DNA from 3 places in the Clostridium sp. 29_15 genome. Region 1 is predicted to be linked to each of the others. Evidence: predicted binding sites of a transcription regulator. Region 1 holds the regulator's gene; each other region holds the start of a gene.

Evidence for each region. Region 1 encodes Rex, which represses fermentation and respiration genes when NADH is low (regulators of the CRP and FNR family bind a similar motif). Its sites were predicted from a motif close to ATTGTTAANNNNTTAACAAT; they were not measured.
Region 2: adhE (bifunctional acetaldehyde-CoA/alcohol dehydrogenase) is a predicted target of Rex. The motif match lies at 5,388-5,407, and genes of this name have one in related genera.
Region 3: BHW04_RS12015 (acetyl-CoA C-acetyltransferase) is a predicted target of Rex. The motif match lies at 4,270-4,289, and genes of this name have one in related genera.

The regions. Positions count from the first base shown of each region.
Region 1 is NZ_MNRT01000021.1:96,784-104,078, forward strand. It holds gene BHW04_RS03690 (heavy metal translocating P-type ATPase) at 1-1,628, shown strand, start outside; gene BHW04_RS03695 (redox-sensing transcriptional repressor Rex) at 2,044-2,670, shown strand; gene BHW04_RS03700 (short-chain-enoyl-CoA hydratase) at 2,881-3,663, shown strand; gene BHW04_RS03705 (acyl-CoA dehydrogenase) at 3,725-4,864, shown strand; gene BHW04_RS03710 (electron transfer flavoprotein subunit beta/FixA family protein) at 4,884-5,663, shown strand; gene BHW04_RS03715 (electron transfer flavoprotein subunit alpha/FixB family protein) at 5,689-6,693, shown strand; gene BHW04_RS03720 (3-hydroxybutyryl-CoA dehydrogenase) at 6,776-7,295, shown strand, end outside.
Region 2 is NZ_MNRT01000019.1:9,443-16,737, reverse strand. It holds gene BHW04_RS02815 (LPXTG cell wall anchor domain-containing protein) at 1-925, opposite strand, end outside; gene BHW04_RS02810 (CAP domain-containing protein) at 1,020-2,030, opposite strand; gene adhE (bifunctional acetaldehyde-CoA/alcohol dehydrogenase) at 2,666-5,320, opposite strand; gene BHW04_RS02800 (ABC transporter ATP-binding protein) at 5,753-6,553, opposite strand; gene BHW04_RS02795 (ABC transporter permease) at 6,547-7,295, opposite strand, start outside.
Region 3 is NZ_MNRT01000043.1:130,735-138,029, reverse strand. It holds gene prfA (peptide chain release factor 1) at 1-455, shown strand, start outside; gene BHW04_RS12040 (hypothetical protein) at 508-1,107, shown strand; gene BHW04_RS12035 (L-threonylcarbamoyladenylate synthase) at 1,115-2,164, shown strand; gene rpiB (ribose 5-phosphate isomerase B) at 2,245-2,694, shown strand; gene upp (uracil phosphoribosyltransferase) at 2,731-3,360, shown strand; gene BHW04_RS12020 (deoxycytidylate deaminase) at 3,531-4,025, shown strand; gene BHW04_RS12015 (acetyl-CoA C-acetyltransferase) at 4,326-5,507, shown strand; gene BHW04_RS12010 (ATP synthase subunit I) at 6,027-6,389, shown strand; gene BHW04_RS12005 (F0F1 ATP synthase subunit A) at 6,390-7,073, shown strand; gene atpE (ATP synthase F0 subunit C) at 7,094-7,295, shown strand, end outside.

The DNA of each region.
Region 1 (7,295 bases):
TAGGAGCATTTACTATCAATCAATATCCAGAAGCTGTAGCAGTAATGTTATTTTATGAAATAGGAGAAACTATTCAAGGGTATGCTGTTAATAAATCTAGAAGTTCTATATCATCACTTATGGATATAAGAGCTGACTATGCAAATCTTATTATAAATGGAAAAGAAAAAAAAGTATCACCTGAAACAGTGAAGGTTGAAGATGTGATTTTAGTTAAACCAGGAGAAAAAATTCCTTTAGATGGCATTGTTGTTGAAGGAGAAAGTTTTGTTGATACTTCTGCACTTACAGGAGAGTCAGTTCCTAGAAAAATTGCAGTTAATGATGAAATATTATCAGGTGGAATAAATACCAATGGTGTATTAAAGGTTAAAGTAACTAAAAAATTTGGTGAATCTACAGTTTCAAGAATATTAGAAATGGTAGAAAATGCAGCAAATAAAAAAGCCAATACAGAAAAATTTATAACTAAATTTGCAAAAGTATATACACCTATAGTTGTAGCTTTAGCAATATTAATAGCTGTAGTACCATCAATATTTATAAAGGATGCTTTATTTTCAACCTGGCTTTATAGAGCATTGGTATTTCTTGTTGTTTCTTGTCCATGTGCTTTAGTTGTTTCAGTACCTTTATGCTTCTTTGCAGGTATAGGTGGAGCTTCAAAAAAAGGTGTACTAGTTAAAGGTAGTAACTATTTAGAACTATTAAAAGATTTAGAAACTGTTGTATTTGATAAGACTGGTACTTTAACAGAAGGAGTATTTAGTGTTACAGAAATAAATACTAATGGCATTGATAAAGAAAAACTTATTGAAGTAGCAGCTATGGCTGAAAGTTTTTCTAATCATCCAATAGCTATTTCTATCATAAAAGAATATGGTAAAGAAATAGATAAGGAAGTTATAAAAGAGTATAAAGAAATATCAGGACACGGAATAAAAGCTGTAATAAATAATGAAGAAGTGCTTGTAGGGAATTCAAAGTTAATGAATGAATTTAATATTTTATATAATGAAGTGGATTCAATAGGAACAGTAGTATATTGTGCTATAAATGGAGAATTTAAAGGTAGTATAGTGATTTCAGATAAGATTAAGGAGAATGCAGTTGAAGCTTTAATAAATCTAAAGAAAGCTGGAGTTAAAAAGACAGTAATGCTTACAGGTGATAATAAAAAGACGGCATACAAGGTTGGAGAAAAGATTAATATTGATGAAGTTCATTCAGAGTTACTACCATTAGATAAAGTAAGGGAAGTAGAAGAACTTCTGAAAAGATCTAATAAGAATGGTAAACTTGCTTTTGTAGGTGATGGAGTAAATGATGCACCTGTACTTGCAAGAGCAGATATAGGTATTGCCATGGGAGGGATTGGATCAGATGCAGCTATTGAAGCAGCAGATATAGTATTAATGAAAGATGATATAAATGCTTTAGTAGATGCAATAAATGTGTCAAAGAAAACTAATAAAATATTATGGCAAAATATAGTTTTTGCACTGGGAATAAAGATATTAGTTATGGTACTTGGAACATTTGGCATAGCTAATATGTGGACAGCAGTATTTGCAGATGTAGGAGTAACCATAATTGCCATAATTAACTCTACTAGATGCTTTCGATAAATATTGACAAAAATCATCAACTTAACTATAATAAAGAAAGTCGAGAACATTTTAGGCATAGGGATGCATACAAAATTATTTTGTATCTTTATATAGAGCCGTTTGTTTAGGCATTTGGCTTTATATTTAGCTAGGGAGACTTATGTATAACGGATCTGCTACGTTATACATAAGTCTTTATTTTTATAATATATATTTAAAAAATGCTTAAAATAAGCTTATAGAAATAGTTGAGTTAATTGTTGGTTAAATTTTGAAAATGTATGAGGGAATATAGATTTAGAAAAAAAAGTATGTTATTATATTATCAAAGTATTTAAAGTTATGGGAGATACAGGGTAATAGAAAATATATTTTTAGGATAATTAAATTATCATAATGTTAGGTAAAATATAGGAAAGTGAGAGAATATACTATGGAAAAGAAGAAAAATGTTTCTATGGCAGTAATAAAAAGAATGCCAAAATACTATAGATATTTAGGAGAACTTGTCAAAAATGATGTTGATAGGATATCTTCAAAAGAATTAGGTGAAAAAATAGGTTTTACTGCTTCTCAAATAAGACAGGATTTAAATAACTTCGGAGATTTTGGTCAACAAGGTTATGGATATAATGTAAAAGAGTTGCATAATCAAATAGGAACTATTCTTGGTGTAGGAAAAGAATATAATGCAGTACTTATTGGAGCAGGAAATATAGGGCAGGCAATAGCAAATTATAGTAGGTTTACAGATATAGGTCTTGGAATAACAGCAATTTTTGATGCAAATCCAAAACTAGTAGGTATGAGAATAAGAGATGTTGAAATAAAAGATATAGATGAACTTAAAGAATATTTAGAAGAAAATAATATAGATATGGGAATTCTTTGTGTTCCTAGAATAAATGCACAAAAAGTATGTGATGTTTTGGTAAATGGTGGAGTTAAAGGCATATGGAACTTTGCACCAATAGATCTTCATGTACCAGAAACTGTTAAGGTAGAAAATGTTCATTTATCTGAAAGTTTATTAACTTTAGTTTATCAGATGAATAAATAAGAAATCATAGAAAAGATCAATAGTAATATTGTTCTTTTTTTATGTTAGTGAATGGAAAATAAAGTTGCAAATGTAAAAAAAAGTTATTATAATTAGAGTGTAATTAAGAATTAAATTAAGATTCACTTTATAAAAGGTATAAATTTTTTTGTTGATATTTGTTATATAATTAACAAATAGTATGTGGGATTGATGTATAGGGAGGCAACTATGGAATTTAATAATGTTCTTTTAGAAAAAGAGGGTAATATTGCTATTGTAACAATAAACAGACCTAAAGCTTTAAATGCTTTAAACTCTGAAACTTTAAAAGAGTTAAATGCAGTGATAGAAGATTTAGAAAATGATAAAGAGATTTACTGTGTAATTTTAACTGGTTCAGGAGAAAAATCCTTTGTTGCTGGTGCTGACATTTCAGAAATGAAAGATCTTGATTCAAAAGGTGGAAAGGAGTTTGGGTTACTAGGTAATAAAGTATTTAGAAGACTTGAAAATTTAGATAAACCTGTCATAGCAGCAATTTCAGGATTTGCTTTAGGAGGAGGATGTGAACTTGCAATGGCATGTGATATAAGAATTGCATCTGAAAAAGCTAAGTTTGCGCAACCTGAGGCAGGACTTGGTATAACTCCTGGGTTTGGTGGAACTCAAAGACTTCCAAGACTTGTTGGTGAAGGAAAGGCAAAGGAATTAATCTATACGTGTGTAATGGTAAAAGCTGATGAAGCATTAGCAATAGGATTAGTAAATAAAGTTGTGCCTTTAGATAAATTAATGGATGAAGCAAGAACTATGGCTAAAGCTATATGTTCCAATGCACCAATAGCTGTTAAAACATGTAAGGATGCTATAAATAGAGGTATGCAAGTGGATATAGATAAGGCTATAGAAATAGAGGCAGGGGATTTCGGAAGCTGCTTTGATTCTTTAGATCAAAAAGAAGGAATGAGTGCATTTCTAGAAAGAAGAGAAAAGAATTTCCAAAATAAATAATAATTTGTTTTAAATAAATGTGTTTAAGTATGTATAAGGGCAATTTATGGGAGGTAAAAGTATGAATTTTACATTGACTAAGGAGCAAGAATTAGTTAGGCAAATGGTTAGAGATTTTGCAGTTAATGAAGTTAAACCAATAGCTGCTGAAATAGATGTAACAGAAAGATTTCCAATGGAAAACGTTAAGAAAATGGGAGAGTTAGGAATGATGGGAATTCCTTTCCCTACTGAATTTGGTGGAGCTGGTGGTGATGTATTATCTTATATCCTAGCAGTGGAAGAGCTATCAAAAGTTTGTGCTACTACAGGAGTTATTCTTTCAGCACATACATCACTTTGTGCTTCATTAATAAATGAAAATGGTACTCCTGAACAAAAAGAAAAATATTTAAGAGACTTATGTACAGGAAATAAGATTGGTGCATTTGGACTTACTGAACCAGGAGCAGGTACAGATGCAGCAGGACAACAAACTACAGCAGTATTAGATGGAGATAACTATATATTAAATGGTTCTAAGATATTTATCACTAATGGGGGCGTAGCTGATACATTTATCGTATTTGCCATGACTGATAAATCAAAGGGTACTAAGGGAATATCAGCATTTATTGTTGAAAAAGGCTTCCTAGGATTCTCAATAGGAAAGAAAGAGGACAAGCTTGGTATAAGAGCATCTTCTACTACAGAGCTTATATTTGAAAACTGTGTAGTTCCAAAGGAAAATTTAATTGGTAGAGAAGGAAAAGGTTTTGGTATAGCAATGAAAACTCTTGATGGAGGAAGAATTGGTATAGCTGCTCAAGCATTAGGAATTGCAGAAGGTGCTTTAGAGGAAGCTATTAAATATATGAAGGAAAGAAAACAATTTGGTAGACCTATATCAGCATTTCAAGGATTACAATGGATGGTTGCTGAAATGAGCACAAAAATTGAAGCTGCTAGATTCTTAGTATATAAAGCTGCATGGTTAAAAGAAAATAAACAACCATATTCAGTAGATGCTGCTAGAGCAAAATTATATGCAGCAGAGGTAGCTATGGATGTTACAACTAAGGCTGTTCAATTATTTGGTGGATATGGATATACTAAGGAATATCCAATGGAAAGAATGATGAGAGATGCTAAGATTACTGAAATTTATGAAGGAACTTCTGAAGTTCAAAAGATGGTTATTTCAGGAAGCTTATTAAAGTAATTAAGGGAGGCTTAAAATAATGAATATAGTAGTTTGTTTAAAACAAGTTCCAGATACAACTGTTGTTAAAATAGATCAAAAAACAGGAACATTAATTAGAGAAGGTGTTCCTTCAATAATAAATCCAGAGGATAAGCATGCCTTAGAAGCTGCACTATGCTTAAAAGAAAGTCATGGAGGAAAAATTACAGTAATAAGCATGGGACCTCTTCAAGCAAAGGATGCTTTAAGAGAAGCTTTATGTATGGGTGCAGATGAGGCAATATTAATTACAGATAGAGCTTTTGGTGGAGCTGATACATTAGCTACATCAAGAACAATAGCATCAGCCATAAGAAATTTAGATTATGATGTTATATTTGGAGGTAGACAAGCTATTGATGGTGATACAGCACAAGTTGGTCCTGAAATTGCTGAACATTTAGAAATACCTCAAGTAACATATGTACAAGATGTTAAAGTAGAAAGTGATGGATTATTAGTTAATAGAGCATTAGAAGATGGATATGAAATAATTAAGGTTAAAACTCCAGTACTTTTAACTGCTATAGCTGAATTAAACCATCCTAGATATATGAATGTTGGAAGGATATTTGCCACTAAGGATAAAGAAATAACTGTATTTACAGCAAATGATCTTGATATTGATGCATCACAAATAGGATTAAAGGGATCTCCAACTAAAGTTAAGAAATCTATGACTAAAGAAGCTAAAGGTGCTGGAGAAGTGGTAAAGGAAAGTGCACCAGAAGCAGTTTCATATGTTTTAGGTAAATTAAAGGAAAAGCATTATATCTAGGATTGCTTAAGGGAGGAATTGAAAAATGAATATAGCAGATTATAAAGGTATTTGGGTTTTTGCTGAACAAAGAGAAGGTAAATTACAAAAAGTTTCTTTAGAGTTATTAGGAGAGGGAAAGAGACTTGCAAATGAATTAGGAGTTAAGCTTACAGCAATATTATTAGGAAATAATGTAGAAGGATTAGCATCTACTTTAGGAGAACATGGTGCTGACGAAGTACTTGTGGCTGAAAGTCCAGAATTAGAACATTATACAACTGATGGCTATACAAAAGTAATTTGTGATTTGGCAAATGAAAGAAAGCCAGGAATTATATTTATTGGGGCTACATTTATTGGAAGAGATTTAGGGCCAAGAGTAGCTGCAAGATTATCAACAGGGTTAACTGCTGACTGTACTTCATTAGCAGTAGAAGTTAGTAATGGTGCTTTATTAGCTACTAGACCAGCTTTTGGTGGTAACTTAATGGCTACAATTGCATGCCCAGATCATAGACCTCAAATGGCCACTGTAAGACCAGGGGTTTTTGCTAAATCTACTGAAAAGAATACTGAATTCGTTGTGAAAAATGTTAAAGTTCAAATAGAATCTTCAGATATAAGAACTCAAGTTTTAGAAATAGTTAAAGCTAATAAAGAAATAATTGATATCGGTGAAGCTAAGGTAATAGTTTCAGGGGGAAGAGGAGTAGGTTCTGAAGAAAATTTTGGATTATTAAAACAGTTAGCTGATATTTTAGGTGGTGTTGTGGCTGGATCTAGAGCAGCTGTTGAAAAAGGATGGATAGATGCAGCATATCAAGTTGGACAAACAGGAAAAACTGTTAAACCTATAATATATGTAGCTTGTGGTATTTCAGGAGCTATTCAACATGTTGCTGGTATGCAAGATTCAGATATGATTATAGCAATTAATAAAGATGAAACAGCTCCAATTATGAATGTTGCTGACTATGGAATAGTTGGAGATTTAAATAAAGTAATACCAGAAATGATTACTCAATTAAAAGAAATTCAAGAAGCGTAAAAATTAAAAATGAAGAAAAAACTAGTTTAGAATTTTATCAATAATTTTTCATTATTCATTAAAAGTTATGGAGGGGAATTGAATGGAAAAGATTTTTGTTTTAGGTGCTGGAACTATGGGAGCAGGAATAGTTCAAGCTTTTGCTCAAAAAGGTTATGAAGTTATTGTAAGAGATATAAAAGATGAATTTGTTGAAAGAGGATTAGCTGGAATTAATAAAAACTTAAGTAAATTAGTTGCTAAAGGAAAAATGGATGAAGCTACAAAGGAAGTAGTTCTTTCAAGAATATCAGGAACAACTGATATGAACTTAGCAGCAGATTGTGATTTAGTTGTAGAAGCAGCAATAGAAAATATGGAAATTAAAAAATCTATATTTGCAGAATTAGATGGTATTTGTAAGGAAAGCACAATATTAGCTTCCAATACATCTTCTTTATCAATAACTGAAGTGGCTTCAGCTACTAAGAGACCTGATAAAGTTATTGGAATGCACTTCTTCAATCCAGCTCCAGTAATGAAACTTGTTGAAGTTATTAGAGGAATAGCTACATCAGATGAAACTTTTAATACTGTAAAGGAATTATCAGAAGCTATAGGAA
Region 2 (7,295 bases), on a different contig from region 1:
GATTATTTTTATCAATAACAATTGTATTTTCTTTATCAATACTTGGTGGTGTTACCGTATCATCTGATGGCGGTGTAACTGGTGGTACTATAACATTTTTATCTTTAACTTCAATGTCTACTGCATTTATTAATGAACTTCCTTCAGAAAATTTAAATGAAATAGTATAATTTCCTTCTACACTAATTACATTAGATATAACATTTGATGGTATTATTATTTTATCATTTTCAATTTTCAGCTCTGTTGCTGATATTTCTTTTCCATTAATATATATGTACTTTAATTTAGTATTATCAAAATTAACATTACTTACTACTAAGTCTTGTTTGTTGTTCATATCAAAAGTTAATTTTTGATACTCTATTGTTGGTTTTTTTGTGATAGTATCTTCTTTATCATTTTTATCATCTGATGGCGGTGTAACTGGTGGTACAACTATCGTATTATCATCTTTTGGAGGGTTCACTGCTGAATTACTATCAATTACATTCACCGATACTGCTCCAATAGTAGCTGAATCATCTGAAAAATGTAAAGAAATAGCATGTACACCTACAGTTAAATTTAAATTTGATACAACATTTGAAGGTATTGTAATTGTTGCACTATCTTTATCTACATTAATTTCATTTAATTTAAAATTAATTGGCTCTCCCTTTTCATTTGTAATAGATATTGATTTTAAATCTTTGCTATTAAATTTAACTCCAGTTATAGTTATGTCTGATGGCTTACTTTTATCAAAATTTAATGTTTGATTTGGTATAACTGATTCAGTAGATGTACTCACAGATTCTACTAAATTAACATCTTGTATCATATCTGCTGAAGTATTTACTACATTTAAAGTTGATGTAACTAATCCTCCAGCCAAAACTAAAGCTAAAGTTTTTTCTTTATTAATTTTTTTATTCTTATTCAAACCTCTTCACTCCTATTTACAGTAATAAAATTACCCCATTTTTATAACTGTCGTAATTTAAAAATTAAACTTAATAAATATTTTTAAATTTTACTTATTTATAAAATTCTTGTGTTGCATATACTTTATTGCCAATTTTATATACACCAACACCTATACTTGAAAATTTAGATGATAATATATTTTCTCTATGTCCCTGTGAATTCATCCAATTTGTCATAAATTGCTCTGCTAATGCATTAGCATCAGATACTCCACCTATATAAGCTATATTTTCTCCCCAAGCTCTATATGTAACTCCATCATTTTTCATTTGCGTTGTTATTAAATTACCACTTAAATCCTCATGGCTGAAATAATTATTATCACCCATATCCTGTGATTTAATTCTTGCATACTTTTCCATTGTAGTATTATATGATAAAGTTTCTAAACCAGCCTTAGTTCTTTCTTCATTTACTTTTTCATATATTAAATTTTCAACTTGTGTCATAAATTGATCATTTACTTCACCTAAGTTGCTATTATTTTCCGGTGATGGTTTTATTTCTTCTGATGGCTTTTCATCTACTGAAGGTTTTTGTTCTATATTTGGTTTTTGTTCTATATTTGGTTTTTGTTCAATTGATGGTTTTTCATCAATTGATGTATCTTTATCTGTTGATGGTTTTTCAGTTTGCGTAGGAGGTACTATTGTACTTATATCTCCATTTGAAGCATTATTATTGTTATTATTATTATTTATTTCATCTTTATTCTCTGTATTGTTATTATTGTCATTTCCTATATTAGAATCATTTTCATTATTAGAATTGCTTCCATTACCTATTATAATTCCTCCATTAAAGATAGGTTTATATATATTTATAGTTTGTCCATTTATACATCCAAAATATTTTTTGAATATAACTCTTCTTTGATATACTCCACAATCACTACTTAAATTCAATACTTCTGAATCTTTTACATTATCCTTTATTATAGTTGTAATAAATCCTCTTTTTGCTTTTAAGGTAGCTGCTTCTACAGTTTTACTTCCTATAGTAGCTCCTATTCCTCCTATTAGCGATGTTGATAACATTATGGCAATTATTGTTTTTTTCATTGGTACCACTCCTTTTTATTTTTTCAGACAATATCTTGTCCAATATTTTATTAGTTGAAGTACTTTTTACTTCTACCACCCTTGCTCATATATAGTTATAACATATTTTTATAATTATTGCTTAAATAATAAAAGGTACATGTGCCAAAACATACTATTAATTTATATATAAAGATTTATATCCATAATATTCATTTCTAACTTTCCTTATATAATAGGCTTTTAACCACTTTACCATTTTTATACTTGACATTAATTACTATTATATTTTTCTCTAATTAATAGGTTCAGCTATACCATCTGCACTAGCTTTATGATCTTCTCTTCCTTATTTAATACTATATTATGTTATATTTAATAAATTTAAGGTAATATTATTATTAAAAATGTTTAAAGATATAAAAAATAATTTTATTCAATTTATAGTTATTTTTCTTATGGCTTTTATGGGTATATTTGTATTTTTAGGTATTAGTACTGAATTACATGGAATCCAAGTATATTTAAAAGATTACAAGGTATTTAAGTATTAAAAAAATTTATAAAAAAATACCTCTAAATAACTTTTTCTATTTAGAGGTATTTACACAAAGCATTAATTTATAAACATTATTGAGTTGATTCTTAATTTTTAATTACTTCTTTTTATTAGCTTTTTTGCTTGTAGCAGCTGCTTCTGCTTGAGCATCTGCTTGAGCATCTGCTTTTACATCAAATGCATTTATATACATTTCTTTTAATTCTTTCATTAATGGGTATCTTGGATTAGCACCTGTACATTGATCATCAAATGCTTGTTCTACCATTTCATCTAATGTAGCATAGAATTTCTCTTCAGTTACACCGGCTTCTTTTATTGTTTTTGGCATATTAACTTTAGATTGTAATTCTTCAATGGCCTTGATTAATAATTCAACTTTTTCTTCGTTAGTATTTCCACCTAATCCTAAGTGATCAGCTATTCTAGCATATCTCCATGCTGCATTTGGGTATTTGTATTGAGCAAATGCTGCTTGTTTAGTTGGCGCATCAACTGAGTTGAATCTGATAACTTCAGTCATAACTAATGAGTTAGCCATACCATGTGGTAAGTGATGGAATGCACCTAACTTATGAGCCATTGAGTGATTAATTCCTAAGAATGCATTAGAGAATGCCATACCAGCCATACATGAAGCGTGAGCCATTTTTTCTCTTGCTTTAATATTAGTTGTCCCTTCATTGTAAGCATCTGGTAAGTATTTAAATACTAATCTGATTGCTTCTAAAGCTAAACCATTAGTGTATTCAGATGCCATTATTGAAACATACGCTTCAACTGCGTGAACTAATACATCTATACCAGCACAAGCTGTTAATCCCCTTGGAGAAGTCATCATTAATTCTGCATCAACTATAGCCATATCTGGAGTTAGTTCATAGTCAGCTAATGGATATTTAACTCCTGATTTTTCATCAGTGATAACTGCGAATGGAGTAACTTCTGAACCAGTACCAGCTGAAGTTGCTATTGAAACCATCATAGCTTTTTCACCCATAGTTGGGAATTTGTATATTCTCTTTCTTATATCCATGAATGTCATAGCTAAATCGTGGAAGTTAACTTCTGGGTGCTCATACATAACCCACATGATTTTAGCAGCATCCATAGCTGATCCACCACCAAGTGAAATTATAACGTCTGGGTTGAATGCAGTCATTTCAGCGGCACCAGCTCTTGCACATCTTAAAGTTGGATCTGGTTCAACATCTGAGAATATTTTGTATTGGATTCCGTTTGCATCTAGTACATCCGTAACTTTATTAGTGTACCCCATATCGAATAATACTCTATCAGTTACAATGAATGCTTTCTTTTTACCCATATCAGCTAATTCTTGTAAAGCTATTGGTAAACATCCGTATTTGAAATAAGTTTTTTCTGGAACTCTAAACCAAAGCATATTTTCTCTCCTTTCAGCAATGCTCTTAACATTGATTAAGTGCTTAGGACCAACATTTTCTGAAACTGAGTTTCCACCCCATGATCCACATCCTAAAGTTAATGATGGAGCTAATTTAAAGTTGAATAAGTCTCCGATGGCACCTTGAGCTGCTGGCATATTGATTAATGTTCTAGCAGTTTTCATTCTTTCACCAAATGTTAAAACTCTATCTCTATTCTTAACTTGATCAGTGTAAAGTATTGATGTATGTCCCATACCACCTAATTCAATTAATCTGTCAGCTTTATTTAAAGCATCTTCAAATGATGTAGCTTTGTACATTGCTAAAACTGGAGATAATTTTTCGTGTGAGAATGGTTCTTCTAATTCAACTGAAGTTACTTCACCAACTAAAACTTTAGCACTTTCTGGAACGTTAACTCCTGCCATTCTAGCTATTTTATAAGCAGATTGACCAACCATATCAGCATTTAATCCACCTTTTTCATTTAGGATTATCCTTCTAACCTTATCTATTTCTTCACCTTTTAAGATATAAGCTCCTCTTTCAGCCAATTCTTTCTTAACTTCATCATAAACTTGTTCTAAAACAACGATTGATTGTTCTGATGCACAAATAACACCGTTATCAAATGTCTTAGAAAGTAATATTGAGTTAACAGCCATTTTAATGTGAGCTGTTTCATCGATGATTGCTGGAGTATTTCCTGCTCCAACTCCTAAAGCTGGTCTTCCTGATGAGTAAGCAGCTTTAACCATTGCTGGCCCACCTGTAGCAAGAATTATATCTGATTCTCTCATAACGTTTTGTGATAATTCAACTGAAGGTTGATCTATCCATCCAATTATTCCTTCTGGAGCTCCTGCTTTAACTGCAGCTTCTAAAACTACTCTAGCAGCTTCAATAGTTGAATTTTTAGCTCTTGGGTGTGGTGAAATGATTATTGCATTTCTAGTTTTTAAAGCTATTAAACATTTGAATATTGCTGTAGAAGTTGGGTTTGTTGTTGGAACTATTGCAGATATAACTCCAATCGGTTCTGCAACCTTTGTTATTCCGCTTGTTTTATCTTCTTCTAAAACTCCACAAGTCTTCATGTTCTTATATTGATTATATATATATTCAGCAGCAAAGTTATTTTTGATAACTTTATCTTCAACTATACCCATTCCTGTTTCTTCAACAGCCATTTTAGCAAGTTTGATTCTGTTATGATTAGCTGCTAAAGCTGCTTGCCTAAAAATTTCATCTACTTGTTCTTGTGAAAAAGTAGCAAATTGTTTTTGCGCTTCTCTTAATTGTTCAATTCTTTTTGTTAATTCTTGAGCATTTGTAACTTTCATTTGAATCCCTCCTGAATTTAAATCTATGATTAATAGTTTATATTGAATTACTTATTTTCTTTAGGACTTTGTTATATTTTTAACATGTCCACATCCTTATTGTATTATATCGTTTATTTTTTGTCAAACTTTTTTTCTAATTTTTTTCATATTTTTTATTGTATGCAAATCTCTCCTTTCTTAAAATGCTTATTTATTGCTATTGATAACATCTTCAGACACTTTGTTTATTTTTACCTTTTTCTTTGACATAGATTATTTTTTAACTAAATTAGTATTTTTATTATCACCATATATTCCTTTAAAAGTAATTTAATTTATTATTAAATCATTTTTAATTTTTTAGTTTTCTATAAAATAATGCAAAAAAGAGTAGAAATGAATTAGAATATTTTCCTATTCTTCTATTTCTACTCTTTTATATAACAATTGCTAAAATGTGCTTAATAAACTTCTATCACTTAGCACATCTTCCATATTAGCTTTACCAAACATTTCAATCAGCCTATCTCTATTTAGCTTTGCCTTCTCTTCTTTACTAACATCTATTATTGTTTTTCCTTCATGCATCATTATCAATCTATTGCCACTTTCTATAGCTTGCTTAATATTATGAGTAACCATTAATGTTGTTATCTTCTTTTCTTCTATAATTTTATTAGTTATATCCATTATTTTTATGGATGTTTTAGGATCTAATGCTGCTGTATGTTCATCTAACAACAATATTTTAGGATTAGACATTACAGCCATAATCAGAGTTAAAGCTTGTCTTTGTCCTCCAGATAATAAGTTAACTTTATTATATAGCTTATCTTCTAAACCTAAATTCAATCTTTTAAGTTCTTCTTTATAATAATTTATACGTTTCTTATCTATGGCAAATTTTATTCCATATGGTTTACCTTTATTATCTGCTAGTGACATATTTTCTAATATATTCATATTCGGAGCCACTCCAACAGACGGATTTTGAAATACACGCCCTATATAACGACATCTATAATACTCCTCTTTCTTTACAACTTCTTCGCCATCAATCATTATACTTCCACTATCCACTGGTAAATTTCCAGTTATTAAATTTAGTAATGTAGACTTGCCAGCACCATTAGACCCAATTATTGATACATACTCCCCTTTTTCTACTTGAAGAGAAAATCCATCAAATACTCTATTTTCATTAATGGTATTTACATTAAAAACCTTATATACATCTTTAATTTTCAGCACTTTCCCCGCCTTCTCTCTTTATTTTTCTTATTTTTAAATTTAAAAATTCCATTATTAGAAGCTAAGGCAATTATAACTATTATTGCTGTTATTAATTTTAAATCATTAGGATTAAAATTTATTTTTAAAGCAATAGCAATAGCTACTTTATAGATAATTGCTCCTAGAATAGATATAGTTGTGCATTTCATAAATGAAATCTTACTAAAAATAGTTAGTCCTATCACAACTGTTGCTAGTCCCATTACCACAATTCCCTGCCCCATATTTACATCTGCATAACCATACTTTTGGGCTTGAATGGCTCCAGCCATTCCCACTAATCCATTACTAAGCATTAATCCAAGTACCTTAACACTATTTTTATTTATTCCTAAAGATGATACTACTTGCTCATTATCACCTACTGCCATAAGTAAGAAACCTCTTTTAGTCTTTAAAAAAGTATCTATAATAATCTTACAGATAACTACTATGATTATTATTATAAAGATAGGTTGAAAATCAGCATTCTTAAATATGGTATTTGTGCTAAATAGCGGCATATTAGATTTTCCCATAACCCTTAAATTCACAGAATAAAGAGCTATCATCACAAGAATACCTGACATCAAATTACTTATCTTAAGTTTTACATGTAAAAAGGCTGTTATCCCACCTGCAATGGCCCCTCCAGCTGATGAAATTATAATTGCCAGCCAAGGATTAACTCCATTTACAAGAAGAACTGCTGTTATGGCTG
Region 3 (7,295 bases), on a different contig from region 1:
ATGTTGATATAGAAATCCATGAAAAAGACTTAAGAATTGACGTTTATAGATCATCTGGTAATGGTGGACAATGTGTTAATACTACAGATTCAGCAGTAAGAATTACTCACTTACCTACAGGAACAGTAGTTGCTTGCCAAGATGAAAAGTCACAGCTTAAGAATAAAGAAAAGGCTATGAAAGTTTTAAGAGCTAGATTATATGAAGTTGCAGAAGCAGAAAGATTAGCTGGAATAGCTGAAGATAGAAAGAGCCAGGTAGGAACAGGGGATAGAAGTGAAAGAATAAGAACTTACAATTATCCACAAGGAAGAGTAACAGATCACAGAATTGGATTAACATTATATAAATTAGATTCATTCTTAAATGGAGATATAGATGAAGTAATCAATGCTTTAATTACTGCAGATCAAGCAGAAAAAATGAAAGCAATGGGAAATACTGATTCAATGTAATTAAAAAGCCTTGCATTAATTTGTAAGGCTTTTTCAATAAGTAAAAAGTAGTATGGAAATAAATAGAGCATTAAAAAGAATAAGAAAAAAAGAAAATATATTTTTTATTATAATGGGTATCTTGTCTGTGTTAATACCAACTTTGGCTTATTTAGCAAACTTAAAAAATACATTTGTTTATGTATATATAGCAATTATTGAATTTTTAATTTTAATAGCAATACTGGCAAGGATAAATATATGTACTTTGAAATTTAAATATTATAATAGCAGGTTTAAAATAAGGCAGGGATTATTTTTAAGAGAAAGCATAATACTATGTGATAATGTGGCTATTGTGCATACCAATAAAGATAGAGAAGAACTTGAGATAATAATTGTAACATCAAGTAAGTTTAGAAATAAGAAGGCTAGACCTATAGTAAAGGGATTTTTAAAAAGATATCCTGAAGTTGAGCGTGAATATAATAGATTAAAAAAAATCAATGAAGAACAAACTTATTATTTTCAGATAATAAGAAATGGAAGTTTAAGAAAATATATTTTTTTAGAAAATATATATACTACCTGTGTTAAATCAGCATATACTCCAGCCGCCATAGAAAGTATAAAGATAGCTAGAGGGCAAATTAATTTTAATGAAAGAGGGTAAAAGGCTAATGAAAACAAAAGTAGCCATAATAAGAAATTTAAATGAAGATAAAGATTTTATTAATGAAGCAGGAAACATAATAAAATTAGGTGGAACAGTAGCTTTTCCAACAGAAACAGTTTATGGGCTAGGAGCTGACGCATTAAATGGAGAAGCTGTAAAGAAAATATTTTTAGCTAAGGGTAGACCACAGGATAATCCTCTTATTATCCATGTATGCTCTAAAAGTATTGAAAAGTTTGTTAAGGATATACCTAAAGTGGCAGAAAAGCTAATGGATAAGTTCTGGCCAGGTCCAATGACTATAATATTAAATAAGAAAGATATAGTACCAGATGAGACAAGTGCAGGGCTTTCTACTATAGGGGTAAGAATGCCAAATTCAGAAATAGCACTAAAGCTTATAGAAGCAGCAGGAGTACCTATAGCAGCACCATCAGCTAATATATCTGGTAGACCTAGTCCTACAGATATGGAAAGATGTGTAGAAGACTTAGATGGAAAGATTGATTATATTTTAGGTGGAGAAAGAAGTAATATTGGGGTAGAATCTACCATAGTTGATTGCACAGTAAACCCTCCAATGGTACTTAGACCAGGTGGAATTACTTTAGAAATGCTGAGAACTGTAGATGAAAATATAGTTATAGATGAAGCATTAAAGGAAAAACCATCAGAAGATTTAAAGCCAAAGGCACCAGGGATGAAGTACAGGCATTATGCACCAAAAGCAAAATTGAAAATTATTAGTGGAAAAAATGAAAAAACTGTTGAAAAAATGTGCAAAATGTTAGAAAATTATATTAAAAATAATAGTAAAGTAGCAATTATTACTACAGATGAAAATATAGATAGATTTAAAAATTGCGAAGTTTTATCATTAGGAAGAAAATATGATTTAAATGAAATAGCAAAAAATCTTTTTGAAACTTTAAGAAAATGTGATGATTTAGGTGTAGAATATATTTTATGTCAAGGGTTTGAAGAAGATGGAGTTGGGCTTGCAATTATGAATAGGCTTAATAAAGCTGCAGGTTATGACATTATTAAAGTATAATAAGGGGAGGGTGGGTTACCATTCTCCTTTTTTTATAAAAATTTAACTTGAGAGTATATCTATTAAAGGAGGAGCAGAGTATGAAGATAGCTTTAGGCTGTGACCATGGCGGTTTGAATTTAAAAAATGAAATTTTAAATTATTTAAAAGAAGAAGGTATGGAAGTTAAAGATTTTGGAACTTATACAGAAGAAGCTTGTGATTATGCAGATATTTCATTACCAGTTGCTGAAGCAGTAGCTGCTAAGGAATTTGATTTCGGTATATTAATATGTGGTACAGGAATTGGTATAGGAATAGCAGCAAACAAAGTTCCAGGAATAAGAGCAGCCTTATGTTCAGATACTTTTAGTGCACATGCTACTAGAGAACATAATGATGCCAATATATTAACAATGGGAGAAAGAGTAGTAGGGAAAGGCCTTGCTATAGATATAGTAAAAACGTTCCTAAGTGCAGAATTCCAAGGTGGAAGACATGCTACAAGAATTGCTAAAATAACAGACATAGAAAAAAAATATAGTAAATAATAATTATTAAGATTATTTTTTATTTGGAGGTAACATATGAGTAAAGTAACACAAATTAATCATCCTTTAATATTACACAAATTAGCATTTATTAGAAGTAAAAATACAGGTTCTAAGTATTTTAGAGAATTAGTAGAAGAAGTATCTATGTTAATGGCTTACGAAGCAACTAGAGATTTAAGTACAGAGGAAGTTGAAATTGAAACACCTATTTGTACAACAAAATGTCAGATGTTATCAGGTAAGAAATTAGCTGTAGTACCTATATTAAGAGCTGGTCTTGGAATGGTTGATGGTATATTAAACCTAGTGCCAGCAGCAAAAGTAGGTCACATAGGATTATATAGAGATGAAGAAACTCTTCAACCAGTAGAATATTTCTGTAAGCTTCCACAAGATATAGCAGAAAGAGATATTTTTGTAGTTGACCCAATGTTAGCTACAGGGGGGTCAGCAGCAGATGCCATAACTTTATTAAAGAAAAGGGGAGCAAAGAAAATTAGATTAATGTGCTTAATATCTTCTCCAAATGGAATTGAATTAGTGCAAGAGCAACACCCAGATGTAGATATCTATGTTGCTGCTATAGATGAAAAATTAAATGAAAAAGGATATATTGTACCAGGTCTTGGAGATGCTGGAGACAGACTATTTGGAACTAAATAATATAAAAAGCGAAGCTTAGGCTTCGTTTTTTTATATACAAGCATATAAAGATTTAACATTGTTACTTAAGTTGTAAAGAAAAAGAGTAAATAAAATTATTATGATTAATAATTAGTATAGAAAAAAATAATGTGCAGTAGTATAATTTAAAAAACAAAGGAGGATATAAGATGAAAAGACAAGAATATCTATCGTGGGATGACTATTTCATGGCTGTTGCACTTTTATCAGGAAAAAGAAGTAAAGATCCAAGTACTCAAGTTGGTGCATGCATAGTAAATGAAAATAATATAATAGAAAGTATAGGATATAATGGATTTCCTAAGGGATGTTCTGATGATGAGTTTCCTTGGGAAAGAGAAGGCGATACGTTAAATACAAAATATGCATATGTAGTTCATGGTGAATTAAATGCAATATTAAACTGTAAAGGCAAAGATTTAACTGGATGTAGAATATATGTAGGATTATTCCCCTGTAATGAATGTGCAAAGGCAATAATACAATCAGGGATAAAGGAAGTAGTATATTTAAGTGATAAATATGCTGAAACAGATATAGTAAAGGCATCAAAAAGAATGTTAAATGCTGCAGGAGTTAAATTAACTCAATTAGAACCAGAACATTTTAAAATTGAATTATCATTAGATAAATCATTAATATAATTATATTTATGAATAATAGTATTATTTGAATTTGTAAAATAAATAGATTAAATTGATAGTTAAAATTTAGTCTATGTTATTTCAAAGGTTAAGTAGTACTATTTTTTTATATGTAGAAAAAGATGAAAGAATATCCTTCGAAATATAGAATTTTTAAAAAGCAACTATAAATATTATAAAATGCAAAAAGGTTAAAATATTTTTAAAATTGGTTGAATATGGAAAAAGAGAGATGTATAATTAAATTGTTAATTGTTTAACATTTATTACATTAAATTGTAAATTTTGGAGGGTAATTTTATGAGAGAAGTTGTAATAGCAAGTGCTGTAAGGACAGCTATAGGAACTTTTGGAGGATCACTAAAAGATATTCCAGCTGTAGACTTAGGAGCACTAGTAATTAAAGAAGCAGTAAATAGAGCTGGTATAAAGCCAGAGTTAGTTAATGAAGTTGTAATGGGGAATGTTATACAAGCAGGTTTAGGACAAAATGTTGCAAGACAATCTGCTGTAAAGGCTGGTCTTCCAATAGAAATTCCAGCAATGACTATAAATATGGTATGCGGATCAGGGCTTAGAAGTGTTGCTCTAGCAGCTCAAATGATTAAAGCTGGTGACTGTGATGTAGTAGTAGCAGGTGGTATGGAAAATATGTCCAGGGCACCATATGCATTAGAAACTACTAGATGGGGTCAAAGAATGGGAGATGGAAAAATCATTGACACTATGATAAAAGATGCTTTAAGTGATGCATTTAACAATTATCACATGGGTGTAACTGCTGAGAATATAGTAAAGGAATGGGGATTAACTAGAGAAGAATTAGATGAATTCTCACTTAATTCACAATTAAAGGCTGAAAAGGCTATTAAAGAAGGAAAGTTTAAAGATGAAATATTTCCAGTTATGGTCCCACAAAGAAAAGGAGAACCAAAAGTTTTTGATACAGATGAAGGACCAAGATTTGGCTCAACAATAGAAGGATTAGCTAGATTAAAACCATGTTTTATTAAGGATGGAAAGGTTACTGCAGGTAATTCATCAGGGATTAATGATGGGGCAGCTGCATTTGTAGTGATGAGTGCAGAAAAGGCAGAAGAACTTGGTGTTACTCCTTTAGCAACAATAGTATCTTACGGACATAAAGGACTAGATCCTGCAATAATGGGATATGGACCATTCCATGCAACGAAGGCAGTAATGCAAAGTGCAAATTTAACTGTAGAAGATATGGATCTTATTGAAGCAAATGAAGCTTTTGCAGCACAAAGTATTGCTGTTGCAAAAGATTTACACTTTGATATGTCAAAAGTAAATGTAAATGGAGGAGCTGTGGCATTAGGACATCCAGTTGGAGCATCTGGTGCAAGAATATTAGTAACTTTATTACACGAAATGCAAAGAAGAGATGCTAAGAAGGGATTAGCAACACTTTGTATAGGTGGTGGAATGGGAACTGCCATGATAGTTGAAAGAAGATAACACTCATAATTAATTATGTTTAGTAAAAAAATGAGAAGTATTCATAAGTGAATGCTTCTTGTTTTTTTGCTGAAACCAAGAAAAATAGAAGTATATAAGAAATATGTTGTGAGCAAAAGAAATTTTTATATAAATAAATTGTGAAATAAAATGAATAATTTCAATTTAAATTATTCATTTTATTTCTGCAATATAATATAAAATACCTTATAGAAATCCTTAAATAGCAGTAAATGATAAAAAAATACTTAAAAAATTAATAAAATACAAATATGAAAATGATATCATAATTAATATATTAAAATTAAAAGAGAGAAAATTCTGACAATTGCATAGGTGGGAATTTTCTTTCAAGTTTTATATAAAAAACGCTGAAAAATGTAGCTTGAGTAAGAAAAAAGAACTAAATTACTGATTTTTTTTATGTAAAATGAATAAATCATAAGAAATTGAAAAATATGAGGTTTTAATTAATTATTTAACGGGAATATAATACAAGAGTTACTGGAGGAGATTTATATGACTATAGAAATGAAGGCTCTTTTAAAGCTTGTTATAAAAGAGGACATATTATTTGGGTCAATTATTGCATTAATTATTTTCTTTATAAATCCTAAAGGTGCACTTATATTTTTATTAGGAATAATAATAGCTATGCTAAACTTTGTGATTAGAGGTATTATTCTTGACAAAAGTCTAAATGCAGGAAAAGGAAATGTATTTTCCGTAGTAAGTACATTTATTAGAATTTCAACAGTAATAATAATTGCATTAATTTTTGCAAATAATAAATATCATCTTCTTTTATATTTAGCAGGGTTTATAACACATTTTCCAATTATAATTTTTGGTTGGATTAAGAGCCAGAAAGGAAGTGATTAAATGGATGTTAGCGAAGCCATTTATACCTTTTACATCGGAGGTCTTGCTTTAGATATAAAACCAGAAGCAATAATTCAGTTAATAGTAATATTATTAGTTGGAGTATTAGCTTGGTGGTCAACAAAAGATTTAAAACGAAGACCAGAAGGTAAAAAACAAATTGTTGTAGAATATATTTACACATCATTAATGAATTTGGTAGATGCTAATATGGGAGAAAAATATAGGGATGTAATTCCTTTTATAGGAACTATAGCAGCATTTATCTTACCTATGAACCTTTTAGGACTTATAGGTATAGCTCCAACAACAAAGAATTATAGTGTAGCTCTTACTTTAGGATTAATTTCATTCTTTGCAATACAAGGATATGCAATTAAGAAAGTAGGACTAGGACATTATTTTTTAGGTTACGGAGAGCCAATGTTATTCATGTTGCCACTTAATATAATTGAGAGAATAATGCTTCCAGTTTCATTGTCTTTAAGATTATTTGGTAACATACTAGCAGCGTCATTTATCGTTGAGCTAGTGTATGAATCACTTGAAAAAGTTGCATGGATAGCTCAGATAGGGCTTCCAGTACCATTACATGCATATTTTGATGTATTTGATGGAACAATTCAAATGGTTATCTTTGTTATGTTAACAATGATAAATATGAAAGTCGTAGCAGAACATTAATTTTTAGGAGGTATTTAGTAATGAGCGATTTAGGAGTAAAAGCAATAGCAGCAGCAATAGCGGTATTAGTAGGTATAGGAGCAGGTATCGGAATAGGTATAGCAACAGGGAAAGCAGTTGAAGGTATAGCAAGACAGCCTGAAGCAAGTGGTAAAATTACAACAACTTTACTTATAGGTGCTGGGTTTGCAGAAGCAACAGCTATTTATGGATTATTAATTT